DNA from 3 places in the Kitasatospora saccharophila genome. Region 1 is predicted to be linked to each of the others. Evidence: riboswitches for the same ligand, from Rfam matches in the RefSeq annotation. Region 1 holds a riboswitch; each other region holds the start of a gene.

Region 1 (5,451 bases):
CCGGCGCCCCCTGGTGCGGGCCGTCCGGGCAGTGCGGGTCCGGCGCGGCCGGGTCGCAGGAGAACCGGCAGCCCGGCACCGTGGCGATCGACGGCAGCAGGCCCGCCAGGGCGCGCACCATCGTCGACTTCGCCGTCCCCTTCTCGCCCCGCACCAGCACCCCGCCCACGGCCGGCGAGACCGCGTTCAGCAGCAGCCCCAGCCGCAGGTCGTCCATGCCCACGATCGCCGTGAACGGATAACGGGCCTCGGTCATTCGGCACTCCCCATCTCCAGCGGGGCCGGGGCCCCGGGCGGCACGAACGGCAGACCCGCCGGTGCCCCGTTCTCGATCAGCTTCCACAGCGCGTCGGTGTCGGTGTGCTCGGCCACCAGGTCTCCCAGCGCGTCGAGTTGGCGCTCGCGGGCGGCGGCGAACGAGGTGTCAGGCGCCGGGACGAACGCCCGGCCCGCGGCGCGGGCCACCTCGGTCAGGAAGGCCCGGCGGAAGGCGTCGTTCTCCAGCAGGCCGTGCCAGGTGGTGCCCCACACCGCGCCCGCCCGGCAGCCGTCCAGCGGCCGCCCGGCGGCGTCCGTGACGAACGGCTCGCCGCCCTCCACCGTCACCACGCCGTGGTGGATCTCGTAGCCCTCCACCGGCTCGCCCAGCGCCACCCCCGACGGCCGGGCCAGCACCTTGTCCGCGCCGAACACCACCCGGGTCGGCAGCAGCCCCAGGCCGTCCACCGCACCGGACGACTTCGACTCCACCGGGTCCACGACCTCCCGGCCCAGCATCTGGTAGCCGCCGCACACCCCCAGCACCGGCCGCCCGGCCGCGGCCCGGGCCGCCAGCGGCTCCGCCAGGCCCCGCTCGCGCAGCCAGGCCAGGTCCGCGACGGTGGCCCGGGTGCCGGGCAGCACCACCAGGTCGGCGTCCGCCAGCTCCTCCGGGCCGGTCACCCAGCGCACCAGCACGCCCGGCTCCTGCGCCAGCGCGTCCACGTCCGTGAAGTTCGACAGCCGCGGCAGCCGCACCACCGCGACCCGCAGCACCTCCGCGCCCACCGGCCCGCCCGCCGCCGGACGGGACGCCACCGCGGCCAGGCCGAGCGAGTCCTCCGCGTCCAGCCACAGGCCCGGCAGCATCGGCAGCGTGCCCAGCACCGGACGGCCGGTCAGCCCGCGCAGCATCTCCAGCCCGGGCTCCAGCAGCCGGGCGTCCCCGCGGAACTTGTTGACGATCCAGCCCGCGACCAGCGCCTGGTCGCCCGGCGACAGCAGCGCCAGCGTCCCGAACATCGACGCGAACACCCCGCCCCGGTCGATGTCCCCGACCACCACGACCGGCAGCCGGGCCGCCGTCGCCAGGCCCATGTTGGCGATGTCCCCGTCCCGCAGGTTGATCTCCGCCGGGGAGCCCGCGCCCTCGCACACCACCACGTCGAAGCGCGCCCGCAGGTCCGCCAGGCACTCCAGCGCCCGCTCCAGCAGCACCGGCTTGCGCTCCCGGTAGTCCAGCGCGCCGACCTCCGCCACCGGCCGGCCCAGCAGCACCACCTGGCTGCGCCCGTCCGCGCCCGGCTTCAGCAGCACCGGGTTCATCGCCGCCTCCGGCGCCACCCCCGCCGCCTGCGCCTGCATCGCCTGCGCCCGCCCGATCTCCGCCCCGTCCGCCGTCACGAACGAGTTCAACGACATGTTCTGCGCCTTGAACGGCGCCACCCGCACCCCCTGCCGGGCCAGCCAGCGGCAGATGCCCGCCGTCACCACGCTCTTCCCGGCATCCGAGGTCGTACCGGCCACCAACAGCGCGCCGTTCACGGCAGAACTCCTTCGAGGAAGTGGAGGGGGAGGGACGCGGGCACGCCGGAGCCCAGCCCGGACGAGGGCAGTCGCAGCGGCGGGTTCACCCGCGCCGCCGCCCGCCCCGGGTCCGCCCGCCCAGCGCCCGCAGGGCGAGCGTGGTCGCCAGCGCCAGCGCGCCGACCCGGCGCGAGAGGCGGCAGGCCCGCTCGATGTCGGCCGCGCCGACCGGCGGCAGCTCCGCGCCCAGCACCGGCCGGTGCTCGACCCGCTCGCCGTAGCGCAGCGTCCCGCCCAGCCGCACGCCCAGCGCGCCCGCGAACGCCGCCTCCGCCTGGCCCGCGTTGGGGCTCGGGTGCGCGGAGCCGTCCCGCCGCCAGACCCGCCAGGTCCGGGCCGGGGCGCCGGACGCGGCGACCGCCAGCAGCGCGGTCAGCCGGGCCCCCGGCCAGCCCGCGACGTCGTCCAGCCGGGCCGACGCCCAGCCGAAGCGCCGGTAGCGGGCCGACTTGTGCCCCACCATCGCGTCCAGCGTGTTGACCGCCCGGAACGCCAGCAGCCCCGGCACGCCCGCGACGCCGCCCCACACCAGGGCGTTGACCACCGCGTCCGCGGTGTTCTCGGCGACCGACTCGACCACGGCCCGGGCCACCTGCCGCTCGTCCAGGCCGGACGGGTCGCGCCCGCACAGGTGCGGCAGCCGCTCCCGGGCGCCCGCCAGGTCGCCGTCCGCCAGCGAACGTCCGATCGCCGTCGCCTCCCGGGTCAGCGACGTCCCGCCCAGCACCGTGAAGGTGGCCGCCGCGGCCAGCGCCCCCGCCGCCACCGGCGCGCGCCGCACCGCCCGGACGGCCAGCGCCGCCGCGCCCGCGCCCGCGCCGACCGCGAGCGCCGCGTGCAGCGCCCCGGCCCCGCGGTGGTCGCGCCACAGCCGGCGCTCCAGCCGGGCCGCGGCGGTGCCGAACAGGGCGACGGGGTGTCCGCGCCGGGGGTCTCCGAGCCGGGCGTCCGCGAGGTATCCCGCGACCGCGCCCACCAGGTACGGGGCAGCCCCCATGGCGTCGTGTCCTCACTCAGGGTCCGCGCCCTGGATCGACGGAACGGGGGCCAGAGTCTCCTGACTTCCGGTCACCCCCGCGCGGGGTGTCCGGTCACAGTGGCGGGACCGCGCCGGACTCGCACCGGCTTCCTCTGCTTGCCTCCGTTTGGCCCGAAGATCCCACCACGCCCGGTTCGGGGCAGTCAACCGAGCGGGTGGAGGGGTTGGTCACATACGGCCACCGGGGCCGCCGCGGCGCAAGGTGCCAGGTCAGGGCGTGTGCACGACGGGCCGCGGCGCGGTCGGCATGCCGTCGCCGAGGAAGAAGCCCGGGTGCGGCGGCTGGTTGTAGGCGGTGTTCTGCCAGGCGACCGCCTCCCGGTACTGGACGTCGTGCATCAGCGTGGTGATCCGCAGCGAGGTCGGCACCGGCGTCGAGTAGATCCGCAGCGCCCGGTTGTCGGTGGTGGGCCACACCACCTCCTCGCGCCAGTCGCCGAACAGGTCGGCGGAGAGCGACGGGGTGGCCTTGGTGGTGTTGTTGGAGTGCACGCCGGCGGCGGTCAGCAGCCGGGTGTCCGCGCCGGTGCCGTACTTGTCGACGTGGGTGCCGTCGAGCAGTTCGCGCACCGGGTCGCCGTCCCACCAGAGCGCGAAGTTGGCCGAACCCGGCTTGCGGCCGACGTTCTCCCCCTTGGCGCTGTAGAGGCCGCTGACCCCCGACGACCAGGACTCGGCGCCCGGGCTGCCCGCGTACACGTCGTCGGAGACGCCGCGCCCGTTGTCGCAGGCGCAGTCCGGCTGGTGCCACAGGATCTGGCCGGTCCGCGCGTCGGCGAACCAGGCCGAGTACTTGCCGGTGCTCTCGTCGACCTTGAACTCCTCCAGGCCCGGACGGCTCGGGTCGAGGTCGCCGACGTGCATCGCGTCGCCGTGCCCCTGCCCGGTGTTCCACAGCCCGCGCCCGTTGTCGTCCAGGGCCATCGCCCCGTACACGATCTCGTCCCTGCCGTCGCCGTCCACGTCCGCGACGGCCAACTGGTGGTCGCCCTGGCCCGCGTACGCGCCGTTGCCGGAGGCGTCCGAGTCGAACTTCCACCGCTCGGTGAGCCTGCCGTCGCGCCAGTCCCAGGCCGTGACCACGGTCCGGGTGTAGTAGCCGCGGGCCATCACGATCGACGGGCGCGAGCCGTCCAGGTACGCCGTCCCGGCCAGGAACCGGTCGACCCGGTTGCCGTACGAGTCGCCCCAGGCCGAGACCGTGCCGCGCGGCGGGTCGTAGTCCACCGTCTGCAGCGCGGCGCCGCTGCGCCCGTCGAAGACCGTCAGGAACTCCGGCCCGGACAGCACGTACCCGCTGGAGTTGCGGTAGTCGGCGGTGGCGCTGCCGAGGGTCCGCCCGGTGCCGTCCACCGTGCCGTCCGCGGTCTTCACGGCGACCTCGGCCCGCCCGTCGCCGTCGTAGTCGTACACCTGGAACTGCGTGTAGTGCGCGCCGGAGCGGATGTTGCGCCCCAGGTCGATCCGCCACAGCCGGGTGCCGTCCAGCTCGTACGCGTCGAGGTAGGTGTCGCCGGTGTAGCCCGACTGCGAGTTGTCCTTCGCGTCGGTCGGGTTCCACTTCAGCACGAACTCGTACTGCCCGTCGCCGTCCAGGTCGCCCACGCTCGCGTCGTTGGCCTCGTACGTGTAGGAGCCGCTCGCGTTCGACCCGCCGGGCGGCGGGGAGATCGGCACGTCCCGGTAGCCGTCCGCGAAGCCGACCGAGGCGGGCGAGGCGGCCTGCTCGACGCCGCCCACCACCGCCCGCACCGTGTACGAGGCGCCGGCCGGCGCGCCGCCGTCCAGGTAGTCCGTCGCGGTGGTCAGCGGCGCGGAGTTCACCTTGGCGCCGTCCCGGTACACGTTGAACGCCACGCCGTCCGGGTCGGTGGCCAGCCAGCGCCAGGAGACCAGGTTGCCGGTGCCGCTGCGCACCGAGACCAGACCGCGGTCCAGCTTCTCCACCTGCCGCCCCTGCCCGGCGGGCGGCTGCCCGCTGCTCGACGCGCTCGGCGACGGACTGGGCGAGGGGGACGTTCCGCTGCCCGGACTCCCGGTGCAGAGCGTGCCGTTGAACGTGAACGAGGACGGCACCGAGGCCGTACCGGAGCCGGGGACCGAGCCGTTGAAGCCGAAGCTCACCGCGCCGCCGGCCGCCACCGCGCCGTTGTAGCCCAGGCTCTTCGCGGTGACCTGGCCGCTGCCGAGCGTCACGTCCGCGTTCCACGCCTGGGTGACCTGCTCGCCGCTGCCGAACGACCACTGCAGCGTCCAACTCGTCACGGCGTCACCGAGGTTGGTGATCTGCACGTTCGCCCCGAAGCCGCCCTGCCAGGCGCTGGCGACCGTGTAGTCGACCCGGCAGCCGGCCGCGGCCGCGCCCGCCTGCTGCACCGCCCAGCCGGTGCCGGCCGCGACCAGCAGGCCCGCCGCCAGTCCGGCGACCGGGCGCAGGGCCCGTCGTCCGTGGTGTCTTGCCATCGTTGCTCCTTCGGGAGGGGAGGATGGTGACTGGGAGCGCTCCCATCGCATCCACCCAGACCGTCCGGACGCCGTCAACCCTCGGCGCCCGGCGCCCCGAAACT
Region 2 (5,451 bases), on a different contig from region 1:
ATCGACTCGGTGTTCATGCCGGGCAGGCCCTCGCCGCACAGGTCGCGGGCGAACTGGAGCTCGGCCTCGACGGCCTCCTCCAGCATCTCGGTGACCTGCCGGGCCATCTTGTCGTCGAAGAGGTCGGGCTCCTCCGCGCGGACGGTGTCGACCACCGAGAACGCGAAGTCCATGTGCATCGACTCGTCGCGGAACACCCAGTTGGTGCCGGTGGCCAGGCCGTGCAGCAGGCCGCGGCTGCGGAACCAGTACACGTAGGCGAAGGCGCCGTAGAAGAACAGGCCCTCGACGCAGGCCGCGAAGCAGATCAGGTTGAGCAGGAAGGCCCGGCGGTCCTCCTTGCTCTGCAGCGACTCGATGTGGTCGACCGCGTTCATGTACTTGAAGCAGAACTGGGCCTTCTGCGCGATGGAGGGGATGTTCTCCACCGCCGCGAAGGCGGCGTTGCGGTCCTCCGGGTCGGGCAGGTAGGTGTCCAGCAGCGTCAGGTAGAACTGGACGTGCACGGCCTCCTCGAACAGCTGCCGCGACAGGTAGAGGCGGGCCTCGGGGGAGTTGATGTGCTTGTAGAGGCTCAGCACCACGTTGTTGGCGACGATCGAGTCACCGGTGGCGAAGAACGCGACCAGCCGGCCGATCATGTGCCGCTCGCCCTCGGAGAGCTTGGCGAGGTCGGCGACGTCGGAGTGCAGGTCCACCTCCTCCACCGTCCAGGTGTTCTTGATCGCGTCCCGGTACCGGTCGTAGAACGACGGGTAGCGCATCGGACGGAGCGTCAGCTCGAAGCCCGGGTCGAGCAGCATCTTCTTCTGGTCTTCGGTGCTCATTACTGGCAGGCCTCGCAGGACTCGGGGTTCTCCAGCGAGCAGGCGATGGCGTCCTGCTCGGCCTGGGAGAGGGCGGGGGACTGCACCGGGACGGGGGCGGCGGTGCGGGCGGCTCCGGGCGCGGCCTGGGCGATCCGGGTCGCCGGGCGGGAGCGCAGGTAGTAGGTGGTCTTCAGACCGACCTTCCAGGCGTAGGAGTACATCGAGGAGAGCTTGCCGATGGTCGGCGCCGCCATGAACAGGTTCAGCGACTGGCTCTGGTCGATGTACGGCTGCCGGGCGGCGGCCAGGTCGATCAGCGCGCGCTGCGGCAGCTCCCACGCCGTGCGGTACAGCGAACGGACCTCCTGCGGCAGCCAGTTGAACTCCTGGATGGAGCCGTTGGCGTCGCGCAGCGCGTCCCGGGTCTGCTGGTCCCAGACGCCGAGCTCCTTGAGCTCCCGCACCAGGTACGGGTTGACCTGGAGGAACTCGCCGGAGAGGGTCTCGCGCTTGAACAGGTTGGAGACCTGCGGCTCGATGCACTCGTAGACGCCGGCGATGGACGCGATGGTCGCGGTCGGGGCGATCGCGAGCAGCAGCGAGTTGCGCAGGCCGACCTCGGCGATCCGGGCCCGCAGCGCCTCCCAGCGCGCGGCCCAGTGCGGGTTCGCGGACTCGAAGTGGTCCACGTGCAGCTGGCCGCGGGCCGCCCGGGTCTCGCCGTACGCCTCGTGCCGGCCGAACTGCTCGGCCAGGTCGGCGGAGCGCTCGTACGCGGTGAGCATGATGCGCTCGGCGATCAGGGTGGAGAGGGCGACCGCCTCGGCGGAGTCGAAGTCGATCCGCAGCTGGAAGAAGACGTCCTGCAGGCCCATCACGCCCAGGCCGACCGGGCGCCAGCGGGAGTTGGACGTCCCGGCCTCGGTGGTCGGGTAGAAGTTGATGTCGATCACGCGGTCGAGGAAGGTCACCGCGGTGCGGACGGTGGCGTCCAGGCGGTCCCAGTCCATCGCGCTCGTGAGGTCGGCGGCGGTGGCGCCGGGGGCGACGTGCGCGCCCAGGTTGACCGAGCCGAGGTTGCAGACCGCGGTCTCCGAGTCGTCGGTGACCTCCAGGATCTCGGTGCACAGGTTCGAGGAGTGCACCGTGCGGCCCGGCAGCGCGGTCTGGTTGGCGGCCCGGTTGGAGGCGTCCTTGAAGGTCATCCAGCCGTTGCCGGTCTGCGCCAGGGTGCGCATCATCCGGGCGTACAGGGTCTGCGCGGGGATGGTGCGCACGGCCTTGCCCGCCAGCTCGGCCTTGACGTACGCCTCGTCGAACTCGGCGCCCCACAGGTCGACCAGCTCCGGCACGTCCGCCGGGGAGAACAGCGACCAGTCGGCGTTGGCGTTGACCCGGCGCATGAACTCGTCCGGGATCCAGTGCGCCAGGTTCAGGTTGTGGGTGCGCCGGGCCTCCTCGCCGGTGTTGTCGCGGAGCTCCAGGAACTCCTCGATGTCGGCGTGCCAGGTCTCCAGGTACACGCAGGCCGCGCCCTTGCGCCGGCCGCCCTGGTTGACCGCCGCCACGGAGGAGTCCAGGGTGCGCAGGAACGGCACGATGCCGTTCGACTTGCCGTTGGTGCCGCGGATCAGCGAGCCGCGCGAGCGGATCCGCGAGTAGGACAGGCCGATGCCGCCGGCGTGCTTGGACAGCCGGGCGATCTGGGCGTACCGGTTGTAGATCGAGTCCAGGTTGTCCAGCGGCGAGTCCAGCAGGTAGCAGGAGGACATCTGCGGGTGCCGGGTGCCGGAGTTGAACAGCGTCGGCGAGCTGGTCAGGTACTCCAGCCGGCTCATCAGGGTGTACAGCTCGGCGACCTCGCGCACCGACTCCTCGGTCGTGCCGACCGCCAGGCCCGCCGCCACGCGGAGCAGGAAGTGCTGCGGGGTCTCGACCACCTTGCGGGTGATCGGGTGGCGCAGCAGGTAGCGGGACTGCACGGTGCGCAGGCCGAAGTACTCGAAGCGGTCGTCGCCCGACTCGTCGATCAGCGAGTCGAACAGGTCGGCGTGCTCGGCCACGAACGCGGCCGTGGCGTCGCCGATCAGGCCCTCGGCGTGGCCCACGGCCACCGAGGAGGAGAACGAGGTGACGTGCTGGGTGGCGGCCTCGTCGCGGATCTCCAGCGCCAGCAGGCGGGCGGCCAGCTTCGAGTACTGCGGGTCCTCGGCGATCATCGACGCGGCGGCCTCCACGGCCAGCCCGCGGAGCTCGGCGAAGTCCGAACCGGCGTGGCGGCCGCGCAGCGCGGCGGCGGCGACGTGGCCGGGGTCCACCTGGGGGAGGTCGGTGCTGCGGTCGGTGAGCAGCCGGAGCAACGCCGCACCGGGGTCGGTGAAGGCGTCGGCGGATCCCTGGGACGGCAGGGTGACTGAGGCGGCGACGGTCAAGGCGCACTCTCTCCTGTGGCGGCGGCGGACGTGCTCTCGGGTGTCCGGCACCGCACGCGGCCAGGGGAGGGCAGCACGAAGGAACGCGAACGCGTTCCGGCGCGCCGAAGACCACCCCCGGTCCGCCCGCGAGACCGGACGGCAAAGCTGTGCTGCATGGCGTCTGCGGGGATGCCGTGTCGCACGCCGTCGGCAGGTCCTCGGACTGCGCGGGCGTCGCTGCAGCCCGCTCACCGTTGCGGGGCAGTCCCGGACTTCCACCGGATTCCCCTGCGTCGACAGCGAGAGTGAGCATACATGTAGTGGCGACTGGAGCTGGAAGCACCAGATGTAGTAGCGCGTGTCGCGTCGGCGGCGCCGCGCGTAGACAACGAAAACGGGGCGGACGGCTCCTGAGGGACCGTCGGCCCCGCGCCCGGTGCCGGCTGCGGCGGCCCGGCCGAAGCGGACGGCCGAGGGGGAGAACGGGGAACGGGGCGCGGATGTTTCCGATCGGCCGGAGAAAAACCGGGAAGCCCGGCGCGTCGCCCGCGGGCGTCCGCCGGGCCGCCGGCCCCGGGCCTCAGAACCGCATCGTGTAGACCATCAGGTCCGTGCCGGGGGCGGCCGACCAGTCCCGCTCGGGGGCGCGGACGAAGCCCAGCGCCTCGTAGATCCGGTGCGCGGCGGTCATCGTCGGACGGGTGGAGAACGCCATCCCGGCCAGTCCCAGTTCCCGGCTGCGGTCCATCGCCGCCACCACCAGCGCCCGGCCGACGCCCCGGCCGCGGGCCGCCGCGCCGACCGCGAGCATCCGGATCTCGCCCTCGCCCGGCCCGGCGACGTCCGCCCACGGGGTGCCGCCGGGCGCGAAGGTCACGCAGCCGAGGACCGCCCCGGCGCCGTCGACGGCGACCAGCAGCTCGGCCTCCCGGTTGCGGCGGGCGGTGTCGCGCAGGAGGTCGACGTACGGAGAGTCCGGACGGGTGTGGCCGTCCCCGACGAAGGCTTCGACGCTGACCTCTCCGGCTCCGGCGAGGTCGGGGAGGAGGGCACGGCGGACGGTCGGGGAGCGCATCCGGCCAGTGTGCCGGACGGCCGGCGGCGCGGGTCGGCCAGGTCCGGGTCGAACGGGTAGCCGGTCGGGCGGTGCGCGTTGTCGCGGCCGTGGCGGCCGTGCCGGTCCAGGTCGCGGCCGACCAGGACGCCGAGGAGTCCGAAAGTGCCGATGAGGCCCAGCAGGGCGAGCGCGGTGGTCATGCCTCCACTGTCCGCGCACCGGCCGCCGCCCACGAGTGGCAGGAACGCACCATTGCCACGAAATCCTGCCACTGCCATCCTGGCGGGATGCGAAAGCTGGAGAACGTCGCCGTGGTGGTGCTGGAAGAGGTCCACCCCTTCGAACTGGGCGTGGCCTGCGAGGTGTTCGGCCTGGACCGGGCCGAATCCGGCCTGCCGGTCTACGACTTCGCGCTGGTCGGCGACCGCCCCGGGCCGATGCGCACCCACGCCGGGTTCACCATCGACGTCCCGCACGGCCCCGAACGGATCGCCGCGGCCGACCTGGTCATCACCACCGCCACCGGCATCCGCGAGCAGTACCCCGCGGAGGTCGTCGAGGCGCTGCGGGCCGCCCACGACCGCGGCGCCCACCTGCTGTCGATCTGCTCCGGCAGCTTCCTGCTCGGCGCGGCCGGCCTGCTCGACGGCCGCCGCTGCACCACCCACTGGCGGTACGCCGACCTGATGGCCGAGCGCTTCCCGCTGACCACCGTCGAACCCGACGTGCTGTACGTCGACGACCACCCCGTGATCACCTCGGCCGGCACCGCCGCGGGCATCGACGCCTGCCTGCACCTGGTCCGCAAGGTGCAGGGCGCCGAGGTGGCCCGGGCGATCGCCCGCCGGATGGTGGTCGCCCCGCACCGCGACGGCGGCCAGGCCCAGTTCATCAGCCGCCCGCTGCCCGAGGCCGACGGCGAGTCGCTGGCCCCGGTGCTGGAGTGGATGCGCCGCCACCTCGACCGGGACACCGGCGTCGACCGGCTCGCCCGGCTCGCCCACATGTCGCCGCGCACCTTCGCCCGCCGCTTCCGGCAGGAGACCGGCACCACCCCGCACCGCTGGCTGACCGGCCAGCGGGTGCTGCTCGCCCAGCGCCTGCTGGAGTCCACCGGCGAGAGCGTGGACGCGGTCGCCGCCCGCTGCGGCTTCGGCAACGCCGCCGCGCT
Region 3 (5,451 bases), on a different contig from region 1:
CGGTTCGGCGGCCGCCCGGTCCGGGTGTCCAGCCCGCAGGGGCGCTTCGCGGAGGGGGCCGCGCTGATCGACGGGCGGGTGCTGGACGAGGCGGAGGCGCACGGCAAGCACCTGTTCCTCGGCTTCGGCGAGCACTGGCTGCACGTGCACCTGGGCCTGTACGGCAAGTACGAGTTCGGCGCGGGCGGGGCCCCGGCGCCGGTCGGCCAGGTCCGGCTGCGGATGGTCAACGACGGCGGCTACGCCGACCTGCGCGGCCCGACCGCCTGCGAACTGCTCACCCCCGCCGAGAAGGCCGCCGTCCACCGCCGGCTGGGGCCGGACCCGCTGCGCCCGGGCGAGGCGGGCGACGCGGCCTGGCAGCGGATCTCCCGCAGCGGCAGCACGGTCGCCGCCCTGCTGATGGACCAGAAGGTGCTGGCCGGCGTCGGCAACGTCTACCGCGCCGAGGTGCTGTTCCGGCTCGGCATCAGCCCGCACCGGGCCGGCCGCGACCTCTCCCGCGCGGAGTGGGACGCGATCTGGACGGACCTGGTCGCCCTGATGCACGACGGCGTGGCCGCCGGCCGGATCGACACCGTCCGCCCCGAGCACACCCCGGAGGCGATGGGCCGCCCCCCGCGGGTGGACGACCACGGCGGCGAGGTGTACGTCTACCGCCGCCACGACCAGCCCTGCCTGGTGTGCGGAACCCCGGTCCGCACCGAGGAGTTGGCGGCCCGGAACCTGTTCTGGTGCCCGCGCTGCCAGCGGGTCTGACGGGCCGTCGGCGGATCAAGCCTTGACGCAAGGTTGACCACGCCTTGGGCGAGGGCCCGGAACGGCGCTCCTATTGTCGGGTGCATGCCCGTGCAACCGTTCCAGGGCCCGCGCCCCACCCCGGCGCTCCCGGTCCTGCCGTACCGCAAGCCCACCAGGGGACGCGACTACTGGGTGCTGGACGACGTCCTGCCGGACCCGGACGCGGTGCGGGCCCGGCACCTGGCCCGCACGGACTGGGACGAGGGCTACCCGTACCGGCCGGAGTCCTGGCCGGGGCTGCGCGCGATGCCCGGGCTGGAGCCGGACGAGCTGGCGCACGTCGAGGAGCTGGTCCGCGGGGCCACCGGGGCGGAGCGGATCTGGGCGCTGGACGAGGCCGGGGGCGGCACCTTCAACCACAACTGCGTGCAGGTGGTCGGCGCGGGGGAGTGCGAGCCGCGCCCGCACACCGACTCGCGCTCGCTGTGCCGGTACGCCGCCGTGCTGTACCTCAACCCGGCCGTCCCCAAGCGCTGCGGCACCAGCTTCCACCGGCAGAGCTTCCCCGGCGGCCGGCTCGGCGGCAACAGCGTGGTCGCCCCGCACGACAACCTGGTGGACGCGCTCGGCACCCGCTTCGTCCCGCCGGACTCGTTCACCGAGGACCTGGCCGTCCCGCACCGCTACAACCGGCTGCTGCTCTACACCGCCAACCTGATCCACACCGCGACCGAGTACCACGGCGCGACGCTGGAGCAGAAGCGGATGACCTGCGTCTTCTTCTGGATGGCCTGAGCCGCCCGGACGGCCTGACCGCTCGTCAGCACGGCCCTGACCAGGCGTGATCTGCGCCACCCGGATCCGGGGGCGCCCTTGCCGCCGCGCCCCCGGCGGGCCTACGGTGGGCGGGCCGTGGTGTTCGGGAAGCCGGTGCACTGTGTCCGTCACGAGAGTGGGACGCAGGAGTCCGGAGCGGCCCTCGCCACTGTGATCGGGGAGTCGTCGGCTCCCACCCCGTGCCACTGGCCGCTCGCGGCCGGGAAGGCCGGGAGCCGGCGCGCAACACCCCGTCAGCCAGGAGACCGGCCACGGCATCTCACGAAGTGATCCACGAGGTGCTGGAGCGTGAACGCGGATGACCGCGCATGAGTCGACCCTGCCCGGGCACAAGCCCGGCTCCCCCCTTCCCTCCTTCCGCTGGCGGCGCGAGGACACCCTGCGCACGGCCGGCCTGATGGCGGTGATCCTGGCGCTGCACGTGGTGGCGTTCGGGACGCTGCTGTTCCTGGTGGCGCCGCACGACTACAAGGTCGGCACCCAGGTGTTCGGCGTCGGCCTGGGCGTCACCGCCTACACCCTGGGCATGCGGCACGCCTTCGACGCCGACCACATCGCGGTGATCGACAACACCACCCGCAAGCTGATGGCGGACGGCCGCCGCCCGGTCTCGGTGGGCTTCTGGTTCGCGCTCGGCCACTCCTCGATGGTGGTGCTGATGGCCGGCCTGGTGGCCGGGGGCGCGGCGCTGGCGGGCACCCTGATGGACGAGGACTCCACCACCCACCGGGTGCTCGGCACCATCGGCACCACCGCGTCCGGCGCCTTCCTCTACCTGATCGCGGCGCTCAACCTGGTGGCCCTGCTGGGCATCTGGCGGGTGTTCCGGGCGATGCGGGCCGGCCAGTACGACGAGGCCGAGCTGGAGAAGCACCTGAACGCCCGCGGCCTGCTGGCCCGGTTGCTGAACCGGGCCACCCGCTCGATCAGCCGCCCCGGCCAGATGTTCCCGGTCGGGATGGTGCTCGGCCTGGGCTTCGACACCGCCACCGAGGTGACCCTGATGGTGATGGCGGGCTCCGGCGCGGCCTCCGGGCTGCCCTGGTACGCGGTGGTCTGCCTGCCGCTGCTGTTCGCCGCCGGGATGAGCCTGTTCGACACCCTGGACGGCACGTTCATGAACTTCGCCTACCAGTGGGCGTTCGCCAACCCGGTCCGCAAGGTGTACTACAACCTGACCATCACCGGGCTGTCGATCGCGGTGGCCTTCGTGATCGGCACCATCGAGCTGGTCGCGGTGCTGCACGACAAGTTCGACCTGGCCGACCCCGTCACCGGCTGGATCGCGGGCCTCAGCCTGGACAACGTCGGCTTCGTGATCGTCGGCCTGTTCGTGGTGGTCTGGGCCGCCGCGATCGGCTACTGGCGGATCGCCAAGCGCTCCCGGGCCTTCGGCGGAGCGGGCGCCGGAGCCTCCTGACGCACCGTCGGGCGGGCCGCGCAGTACAGTTCGGTGGACCTCCCCGGCCGCCGGAGCGCGGCCCGCCCCGACCCGAACAGGGACCCCGCGTGCCGGAACCCGACCTCGTCACCCAGGCCCTCGCCCGCAACCTCAAGCGGATGCGCCTCGACCGCGGCCACACCCTGGACGCGCTGGCCGCCCGTTCCGGGGTCAGCCGCGGCATGGTGGTCCAGATCGAACAGGCCCGCACCAACCCGAGCATCGGCACCGTGGTCCGGCTCGCCGACGCGCTCGGCGTCTCGATCGCCCGGCTGCTCGACTACGACGCCGCCTCGGCCGTCCGGATCGTCCCCGCCGAGGACGCCGTCCGGCTGTGGACCGGCCCCGACGGCGGCAGCGGCACCCTGCTCGGCGGCGCCGAGGCCCCCGGCCCGCTGGAGCTGTGGGCCTGGCTCCTGCACCCCGGCGAGTCGCACGCCTCCGACCCGCACCCGCCCGGCAGCGTCGAGATCGCCCGGGTCGACGAGGGCGTCCTCACCCTCGTCCTGGACGGTCGCGAGCACCGCGTCCCGGCCGGGTCCACCGCCTCCTACGAGGCCGGGACCGCGCACGGCTACCGCAACGACGGCGAGGTGCCCTGCCGGGTCACCATGGTGGTCTCCGTCCCCCCGCCCGGCGCCTGAACGGGCGAGGGGCCCCGGGCGAACCCGGGGCCCCTCGCTCCGCGCGCCGTCAGCCGCCGTACCGGCGCCGGTACAGCTCGACCCGGCCCTCGGTGTCCATCAGGCGGGCCCGGCCGGTGTAGAACGGGTGGCTCGCCGAGGACGTCTCGACGTCGACCACCGGGTACGTCCGCCCGTCGGCCCACTCGACCGTCCGCTCGCTCGCGGCGGTGGAGCGGGTCAGGAACGACAGGCCCCCGGTCTTGTCCCGGAACACCACCGGACGGTACTCGGGGTGGATTCCCTGCTGCATGACTGCTCCTCCTCGCTGGGTGCGTGCTGGATCGGACGGGTGCGGATCAGCGGGCCTCGCGGAACTCCACGTGCCGCCCGGCCACCGGGTCGAACTTCCGCAGGACCATCCGGTCCGGGTCGTTGCGGCGGTTCTTGCGGGTCACGTACGCGAAGCCCGTCCCCGCCGTGGACCGGAGCGTGACCACCGGTCGCAGTTCGCTGCGTGCCATCGTCTCGACCTCCCTCTCCCGGCAACGATTGCCGTTTTCACTACGCCACAACACGGGCACCCCCGCGGGCATTCCCCACCCGCCCAGCCGGTTCCGACGGGCGGCCGCCCCGACCCGTTCGTACGCTCGGACCATGTCCGACGCGCACGCCGCCCGACGCGAACGCCTCCGCGAGTACTGCAGCGCCTCCGGGGCCGACGCCGCGCTGATCACGCGCGCCGCCAACGTCCGCTACCTCACCGGCTGCCCGCCGCTGGGCGCCGCACTGCTGCTCACCCGCGACCGCGCGGTGCTCGCGGCGCCCGAGGGCGCCGAACCCGAGGAGGGCGGCGAGCGGCAGGCCGACCCCGAGGTCACCCGGTTGCCGGTGCCCGCCGAGGCGGACGCCGCGTCCGCCGCCGCCGAGGCCGCCGCCCGGCTGCGGGTGCGCGACCTCGCCGTCGAGGAGCACGACCTCACCGTGGCCAGGCACCGCACCGTCGCCCGGCTCGCCGGGACGGCCCGGCTGCTCGACCTGGACCGGGCGGTGGAGCGGCTGCGGGTGGTCAAGGACGAGTACGAGATCGCCGACCTGCGGATCGCCGCCGAGATCGCCGACCAGGCCCTCGGCGAACTGCTCGAATCCATCCTGGTCGGCCGCACCGAACGGCACCTGGCGATGGAGCTGGAGCGCCGGATGATCGACCACGGCGCCGACCGGGCCGCCTTCCCGGTCTCGGTCGGCACCGGCAGCCACTCCGGCCTGGAGCAGCACCAGCCCACCGACCGGCGGGTCGAGGAGGGCGACTTCCTCACCGTCGCGCTCGGCGCCCGCTACCGCGGCTACGGGATCTCCACCGCCCGCACCTTCGTGATCGGCGCCGCCCCCGCCGCCTGGCAGGTCGAGCTGCACCGCCTGGTCTTCCACGCCCAGCGGGCCGGCCGGGAGGCCCTCGGACCCGGCGTCGAGCAGCACGTCCCGGACGACGCCGCCCGCTCGATCCTCCAGGCCGCGGGCCACGCCGAGCACTCCGTCCACGCCCTGGGACACGGCATCGGGCTGGAGAACCGGGAGGCTCCGCGCCTGGGGCCCGCCGACATGGGTAAACTGGACAATCGCGTGCCGGTCACCGTCGGTCCAGGGGTCCATCTCCCGGGCCGGGGCGGCGTCCGGATCGAGGACACGCTCGTGGTGCGGCCTCCCGAGGAGGGCGGGCCCGAGCTGCTCACCATCACCACCAAGGAGCTCCTCGCGCTGTAGTCCGCCGCCGGGCGGGCGCCGGCGGCGCGCCTGCTTGGTGCTCTT

The links. Region 1 has a riboswitch for cobalamin ahead of ABD345_RS13720 (cobalamin biosynthesis protein). Riboswitches for the same ligand answer to the same signal wherever they lie in the genome.
Region 2: linked by a shared signal. The riboswitch ahead of ABD345_RS15075 (ribonucleoside-diphosphate reductase subunit alpha) and the one ahead of ABD345_RS13720 (cobalamin biosynthesis protein) in region 1 are both predicted to bind cobalamin.
Region 3: linked by a shared signal. The riboswitch ahead of nicT (Nickel transporter NicT) and the one ahead of ABD345_RS13720 (cobalamin biosynthesis protein) in region 1 are both predicted to bind cobalamin.

What each region holds. Positions count from the first base shown of each region.
Region 1 is NZ_BAAANS010000015.1:118,403-123,853, reverse strand. Features, by position in the region: gene ABD345_RS13730 (putative cobaltochelatase) at 1-256, opposite strand, end outside; gene ABD345_RS13725 (cobyric acid synthase) at 253-1,803, opposite strand; gene ABD345_RS13720 (cobalamin biosynthesis protein) at 1,889-2,842, opposite strand; cobalamin riboswitch at 2,874-3,003, opposite strand; gene ABD345_RS13715 (rhamnogalacturonan lyase family protein) at 3,095-5,347, opposite strand.
Region 2 is NZ_BAAANS010000017.1:138,301-143,751, forward strand. Features, by position in the region: gene ABD345_RS15070 (ribonucleotide-diphosphate reductase subunit beta) at 1-827, opposite strand, end outside; gene ABD345_RS15075 (ribonucleoside-diphosphate reductase subunit alpha) at 827-3,241, opposite strand; cobalamin riboswitch at 3,416-3,542, opposite strand; gene ABD345_RS15080 (GNAT family N-acetyltransferase) at 3,804-4,298, opposite strand; gene ABD345_RS15085 (GlxA family transcriptional regulator) at 4,568-5,451, shown strand, end outside.
Region 3 is NZ_BAAANS010000009.1:112,117-117,567, reverse strand. Features, by position in the region: gene ABD345_RS09175 (Fpg/Nei family DNA glycosylase) at 1-759, shown strand, start outside; gene ABD345_RS09170 (DUF6445 family protein) at 844-1,536, shown strand; cobalamin riboswitch at 1,638-1,846, shown strand; gene nicT (Nickel transporter NicT) at 1,877-2,998, shown strand; gene ABD345_RS09160 (helix-turn-helix domain-containing protein) at 3,088-3,663, shown strand; gene ABD345_RS09155 (type B 50S ribosomal protein L31) at 3,713-3,955, opposite strand; gene rpmG (50S ribosomal protein L33) at 4,002-4,166, opposite strand; gene ABD345_RS09145 (aminopeptidase P family protein) at 4,300-5,406, shown strand.